3 regions of the Saccharopolyspora sp. NPDC002578 genome follow, and region 1 is predicted to be linked to each of the others. Evidence: riboswitches for the same ligand, from Rfam matches in the RefSeq annotation. Region 1 holds a riboswitch; each other region holds the start of a gene.
The links. Region 1 has a riboswitch for thiamine pyrophosphate ahead of thiO (glycine oxidase ThiO). Riboswitches for the same ligand answer to the same signal wherever they lie in the genome.
Positions count from the first base shown of each region.

Region 1 (2,252 bases):
ACGGCGACTCCTCGTTCGGGCACGCCGAACTCGGCCAGCACCGCGGCGAGCGTGGCGTCCTCGTCCACCGGCCGAGCCGATCCGTTGATCACTACTTGCACGGTTGCCCTCCTCTGTCGTGGGAAACGGGCCGCGCGCCTCGCCCGGGGTCGGCGGCGGTCGCGGGGGGTTCCGCGCCGGACAGCGCCGCGAGCACCGCGTCGGCGGTGATCGGTGCGAGCAGGAAACCGTTGCGGTGGTGCCCGGTCGCGGCGAGCACGCCGGGTTCCAGCTCGCCGATCAGCGGCAGGTTGTCGTGCGTGCCGGGCCGGTGTCCGGCGATGGCTTCGACCAGCGCGTACTCGGCGAGGCCCGGCACCAGCCGTTCCGCGTCCGCGAGCAGGTCCCGCACTCCGCCGACGGTGACGTCGAGGTCGTAGCCCGCGTCGTACTGGGTGGCGCCGACGACGAGTCCGCCGTCGTCGCGCGGCACCAGGTAGACCTGCCTGCCGTGCACCGGTCCGCGCACGGTCCGCGTCGGGGGCGGCAGCGCCGTGGCGCGCGCCCGCAGCCGCAGCACCTCCCCCTTCACGGGCCGGATTCGCCCGGTCAGCCCGGGGTGCAGCTCGCCGGAGCGGGCGCCGGCGGCGATCACCGCGACGTCGCAGTGCGCGGTGCCGTCGGCGAGTTCCACCGCGCCGGGCCGCACCCGCAGCGCCCGCCCGTCGCGGAAGTCGACGCCCGCCGCTGCCGCCGCCTTCCGCAGCGCGGCCAGCGCCACCCGGTTGTCCACGGCGAGGTCGCCCGGCACTTCCAGGCCGCGGCGCACGGCTGGGCCGAGCGACGGTTCGGCGCGGCGCAGTTCCCGGCCGGTGAGCCGGGTGACGCTGCGCCCGCGGGACGCGAGGTGGTCGGCGAGCATGTCCAGTTCGGCGCGGTCGGCGCCGTCGACGCCGACGACGAGCGTGCCTTCCCGGCGCAGTCCGGTGGGCAGGCCGGAGTCCGCGGCCAGTTCCGTGGCGAACTCGGGCCAGCGCCGCAGCGAGTCGGAGCCGAGTTCGAGCAGTTCCTCCTCGCCGGGGGACGCTTCGGCGACGGGCGCGAGCATGCCACCTGCGACCCACGACGCGGCGCGTTCACCGGCGTCGACGAGCTGGACGCGGTGCCCCGCGCGCGCGGCTTTCCACGCGACGGCGAGACCGATGATCCCGCCGCCCACGACGGTGACGGCTGACTGCTGCGACATCTACGCTCCCTGCGCCGGCATGACCCGGATCAGGTTCGACGGTCGGGGCGGTCGCCCCCTCTCAGTCCGGTTCTTCTCCGGACTCCCGTGCGGACCACCACCCACCGTACTCACTCCGCCAGGTGAGGTCAGCATCCGGCCGGTGCCCTCCCCCGCTGCGGATACCCTGGGGGCATGCCCGGATTGGACGGTTACGGCATCCGCACGCGGCTCGCCGACGCACGGCTGTACCTCTGCACCGACGCGCGCGGGGAGCGGGGTGATCTGGCCGAGTTCGCCGAGGCCGCGTTGTCCGGCGGCGTCGACATCATCCAGCTGCGGGACAAGACCTCCGGCGGCGCGCCGTTGGAGGCGCGCCAGGAGCTCGCCGCGCTGGAGGTGCTGGCGGAGGCGTGCGTGCGGCACGGCGCTCTGCTGGCGGTGAACGACCGCGCGGACGTGGCGCTGACCGCGGAGGCGGACGTGCTGCACCTGGGTCAGGACGACCTGCCGGTGCCGGCGGCGCGGCGCATCGTCGGCGACGAGGTGGTGATCGGCCGTTCCACGCACGACGTGGTGCAGGCGGACGCGGCGGCCACGGAACCGGGCGTGGACTACTTCTGCACCGGCCCGGTGTGGACGACGCCGACGAAGCCGGGCCGCGAGGCGGCGGGGCTGGAGCTGGTGCGCCACGCCGCGGAGCACCGCGGGCACGGCAGGCCGTGGTTCGCGATCGGCGGCGTGGACCACGCGAACCTCGCCGAAGCGGTCGCGGCAGGCGCGGAACGAATCGTCGTGGTCCGCGCGATCACCGAAGCCGAAGACCCCCAGTCCGCCGCCGAATCACTCCGAGCAGGCCTCCCGACCTGACGGCGAGCGTTCTTCCAGCTTCGGCCCCCTTTCCGAAGTGGCCCCGCCACGAGGCGTGGTCGTTGTCCTGTCAGCGGCGAAGCCGCTGAGCAGCGACCACCCTGCCCACCGGCACCGCCGCGGGTTCTCAGCTGCTTGCTCGCGAGGACAGCTTTTTCCCTCGTGGCGGAGCCACTCG
Region 1 is NZ_JBSFWJ010000018.1:99,387-101,638, forward strand. It holds gene thiS (sulfur carrier protein ThiS) at 1-101, opposite strand, end outside; gene thiO (glycine oxidase ThiO) at 92-1,225, opposite strand; TPP riboswitch at 1,215-1,324, opposite strand; gene thiE (thiamine phosphate synthase) at 1,400-2,074, shown strand.

Region 2 (2,252 bases), on a different contig from region 1:
CGGGGACCGCGAGCCGGGCCAGCACGTAGGCCAGCGGCAGTCCCGCCAGCAACGCGACGGCGGTGGACGCGGCGGCTTGCCCGAGCGTGAAGCCCACGAGCCGCCACGTCGACGGCTCGACCAGCACCGCCCCGACTTCACCGCGCAGTCCCAGCCCGACGATCGCCGCGACGGGCCAGGCGAAGAACAGCCCGAGGAAACCGAGCACGATCACCGCGGCGAGCGCCACGGGCAACCGCCGGCGGAGGCCGTGGTTCATCCCCGCACCAGCGTCCGCCACTGCTCCACCCAGCGGTCCCGGTCGCGTTCCACCTCGGCTGCGGGCAGCTCCGCCGGGCCCTGCGGCAGCGGCGCGCTCTCCGCCCAGCCCGGAGGCAGCGCGACCCCGTCGACCGCGGGGTACACGTACATCTGGTCCGGCACCTGCGCTTGGAATTCAGGTGAGAGCAGGAAGTCGACGACTTCACCGGCGGCCTGCGGGTCCTTCGCCCCGGCCAGCACACCGGCGTACTCGACCTGCCGGTAGCAGGTGTCGAGCAGCGCCCGGGTGCGCGGGCGGCCGGTCTCGTCGACCTCCGCGGCGGGCGAGGAGGCGTAGGACAGCACGATCGGCCGCGGCCCCTGCCCGGTGGATCCGGAGAAGTCCTGGTTGTAGGCCTCTTCCCAACCGGCGGAGAGCTTCACGTCGTTCGCGGTCAGGTCCCGCCAGTAGTCCTGCCAGCCGGGATCGCCGAAGGCGGCGACGGTGCCGAGCAGGAACGCGAGCCCGGGTGAGGACGTCGTCGGGTCCGGTAACGCGATCAGCCCGCGGTAGCGGGGGTCGGTGAGGTCGCGCAACGTCGCGGGCTCCGGCACCCGGTGCTGCGCGAACCAGCCGGTGTCGATGTTCAGGCACACGTCGGCGACGTCGATCGCGGTGAGCCGCTGCTCCTGGTCCTGCGCGTACCGCTGCGGTCCGCGTTCGGCCGCGGCGGACCGGTGCGGCGCGAACACGCCTGCGCCGAGCGCGCGGGACGCGAACGTCGAGTCGACGCCGTAGGCGACGTCGCCGAGCGGCGCGGCTCGGGACAGCACCAGCTTGTTCGTCAGCTCGCCCGCGTCACCGCTGTTGCGGACTTCCAGGTGGATGCCGCTGCGCCGTTCGAAGTCGGCGAGCACGGCGGGGTCGGCGACGAACGAATCGTGCGCGACGAGCGTGACGGTGCGCGCGGCGGGCTCCGGGCCGGAGCTCCCGATGAGCGAGCACCCGGTGGTGAGCGAGGCGACCGCAAGGGCGGCGACCCAGCGCAGGTAACGGTTCAACGGTCCTCCCGAGCAGCACACGGCAACGGCCACGTGTGCAACGTCGAGCTGATCGCGACACCTCCCTGCGCCGGCATGATCCGGTTCAGGTGCGGACGGTCGAGGGGATTCGCCCCTCCTCTCAGCCCAGCGCGCTGGACTCCCGTGGCGACGGCAGTCTACGTGTCACCGCTCCGGGTGGGGCCGACGGTCGCAATCCGGCCGGTCGACCACCACCATGGAGCCATGACCGAACTGCTGAACGACACCCAGGTCGCCGAAGCGCTCGCCGGACTGCCGGAGTGGGCCCAGGACGGAACCACGATCACGCGGACGGTGGAGTTCGCGAGCTTCCCGCAGGCCATCCAGGGCGTGAACCGGATCGCGGAGATCGCCGAGAGCGAGAACCACCACCCGGACATCGACATCCGCTGGCGCAAGGTCACGTTCTCGCTGTCGACGCATTCGCAGGGCGGCATCACGGCGAAGGACGTCACGCTGGCGGAGGAGATCGACGGGGTCGTCGACGCCCTGTCCTGACCTCAGCCGGTCAGCACCAGCTCGGCGGCTTCCGCGGCGCAGCCCCAGGACAGCGCGACGCCGCACCCGGAGTGCCCGTAGTTGTGCACGACGGTGCCGCCGCCGAACCGCTCGACCTCCAGCCTGACCGCGTCCCGTCCGGGGCGGAGTCCCACGGTCTCGCCGAGCACGTCGGCTCCGGCGAGCAGCGGTTCGACGTGCGCGCAGCGCCGCAGGATGGCGGCGCCCGCTTCGCGTCCGGGGATGCGCGACCAGTCCTGGTCGACCGCGGTACCGCCGAGCACCACGTGGTCGCCGTGCGGCATGTACGCGGTGAACTCGGGGCCGGCTCCGATCTCCACGAAGTACTCGGTGACACCGGGGTTGCGCACGACGACGTGCTGGCCCCGCACGGGACGCACTCCGGGATCGCCGACGAGTTCGTGCGCGCC
Region 2 is NZ_JBSFWJ010000007.1:73,211-75,462, forward strand. It holds gene ACWD38_RS05955 (ABC transporter permease) at 1-259, opposite strand, end outside; gene ACWD38_RS05960 (thiamine ABC transporter substrate-binding protein) at 256-1,302, opposite strand; TPP riboswitch at 1,348-1,458, opposite strand; gene ACWD38_RS05965 (4a-hydroxytetrahydrobiopterin dehydratase) at 1,528-1,821, shown strand; gene ACWD38_RS05970 (FAD-dependent oxidoreductase) at 1,824-2,252, opposite strand, start outside.
Region 2: linked by a shared signal. The riboswitch ahead of ACWD38_RS05960 (thiamine ABC transporter substrate-binding protein) and the one ahead of thiO (glycine oxidase ThiO) in region 1 are both predicted to bind thiamine pyrophosphate.

Region 3 (2,252 bases), on a different contig from region 1:
GCCCTGCGCCGCTGCATCGGCGAGACCGGCCAGCGGAGCCCAGACCTTCGCCGGATCCGGCCGGGTCGAGCGGCGGGAGCGGGCGGACTGAGGGGCGTCGGCAGTGGTGTCCATTGCGTCAACTTTAATCCGCCACGCAGGGTCGCCTCACTAGGTGATCAGCGGTCGGCTGTGTGACTTCGCTCGCGCTCACGCGTCCCAGGTGGTGACCACGAGATCCCGGTCGCGCTCCAGCTGTTCGTCGACGTGCTGCTCGCACTCCGGGCAACGCTCGGTGATGCGGCGGCTCGACGGTTCCTTGGTGGCCGGCCAGGTCTCGTGCGGGAGTTTGATCGTCGTCGCGCACAGCGCGGTCACCGGATCACCGGCGGGTCTGGCACCGGGGCGCACCGTGATCGCGTGCCGGACCCGCTGCCCTGCTCCGACGATCCACCAGACGTGCTCTTGATCGGGGAACACTTCGCTCCCACCCCCATACCTGTCAGGACGTCCCGAGCCGCGCTTCGATCCGCTTGGCCGGATCTCGAACTCTAGACGGATCGATCAGCTCGCACGTTGCATTCGCGTGGCTACCGGAATGACTGGCTGCGCTGCTCCGATCGTGTTAATGCGGCTGTTCGGCGGAGCACCCTCGGTCCGGCGCGGATGCCGCGCTGGGCCACTCGACGTACGAAGCCGAGCACGCGCTTCGCTTGTGGTGAGAAGGATCACCGCTCATGCTGACCGCAACGATGATCGATTGCGGAGGCGTGTGCTCGTGACGGACCTGCACTTCCCCTGGCCGCGGCAGGATCCGCACGAGCCGGGGGTCCTCGCCCGCTGGCTGGCGGCCGACGGCGCCCCGGTGCGCAGCGGCACCGCCGTCGCGGAGGTGGTGACCGACGGCGTCCGGCGCACCGTGCGCGCCTCCGCCTCGGGCACGTTGTGGCGGCAGGGCGCGGCGGGCGAGCACTTCGCCGCGGGAGCGGTCATCGGGCTCATCGAATGAGAGCGGCGCAGGGCACGGCGAGATCGGCGACTCCGGCGGGTTGACCGTGCTTGCTAGGTTGGGGGCAGTGACGCGGGGTGCCCGGCGAGCGGCCGGGCTGAGAGCAGACCCGTCGAACCTGACCTAGTTCGTGCTAGCGGAGGGACGTCACCCACGTGACCGTTCGTGCTGCCCGGCCGGAATTCGCCCGGCCCGTTCCCAACGTGCTGACGATCGCCGGAACCGACCCCAGCGGCGGTGCCGGGATTCAAGCCGACCTGAAAGCCTTCTCCGCCAACGGCGCCTACGGCATGTCGGTGGTGACGGCGCTGGTCGCGCAGACCACCACCGGCGTCGCCGAGGTGCGGGAAGTACCGCCGGAGTTCGTCACCTCCCAGCTCACCACGCTGCTCGACGACGTGCGGGTGGACGCGGTGAAGATCGGGATGCTGGCGGGAACCGGGGTGATCCGCGCGGTCGTGGCCGTGCTCGACCGCTACGCGCCGCCGCACGTGGTGCTGGATCCGGTGATGGTCGCCAAGAGCGGGCACCGGCTGCTCGCCGACGAGGCGGTCGCGGTGCTGCGCGACGAGCTGCTGCCGCGAGTGGACCTGATCACGCCGAACCTGCCGGAGGCAGCGGATCTGCTGGGGGAGCGGGAGATCACCGACTCCGGCGGGATGGCCGGGCAGGCCGAGCGGCTGACCGGCTTGGGCGCCAAGCAGGTGCTGCTCAAGGGCGGGCACCTGCGCGAGGCGGCGAGCCTCGACCTCTTCCGCGGCGACGGCGAAGCCGAGTTCCTGCGCCGCGAGCGGATCGAGACCACGAACGACCACGGCACCGGGTGCACGTTGTCGGCGGCCATCGCGGCACTGCGCCCGCAGCGGCCGGACTGGTCCTCGGCGGTCCGCGACGGCAAGGAGTACCTGACCGAGGCGTTGCGCGCCGCGGACCGGCTGGACGTGGGCCGGGGGCACGGCCCCGTGCACCACTTCCACCGCTGGTGGTGAACCCGATCTTCTGGAGGGACCGTTCATGAGCAGGCTTCCCGCCCCACCGCCCGGCGGTTTCTGCGCGGGCGCGTGGGAGCACACCGCCGCGTTGCAGCAGGCCATCGTCGAGCACCCGTTCAACGCGGCGCTCACCGACGGCGCGCTGGACCGGGAGCGGTTCGCGTTCTACATCGTGCAGGACGCGCGGTACCTGGTCGGTTTCGCGCAGGCGCTGACCGCGGCGTCCACGCGGGCGGAGGACCCCGCCGACGCGGCGTTCCTGGCCGGTGCGG
Region 3 is NZ_JBSFWJ010000006.1:59,142-61,393, reverse strand. It holds gene ACWD38_RS05155 (hypothetical protein) at 1-114, opposite strand, end outside; gene ACWD38_RS05150 (hypothetical protein) at 190-459, opposite strand; gene ACWD38_RS05145 (biotin attachment protein) at 758-988, shown strand; TPP riboswitch at 1,052-1,150, shown strand; gene thiD (bifunctional hydroxymethylpyrimidine kinase/phosphomethylpyrimidine kinase) at 1,144-1,977, shown strand; gene tenA (thiaminase II) at 2,003-2,252, shown strand, end outside.
Region 3: linked by a shared signal. The riboswitch ahead of thiD (bifunctional hydroxymethylpyrimidine kinase/phosphomethylpyrimidine kinase) and the one ahead of thiO (glycine oxidase ThiO) in region 1 are both predicted to bind thiamine pyrophosphate.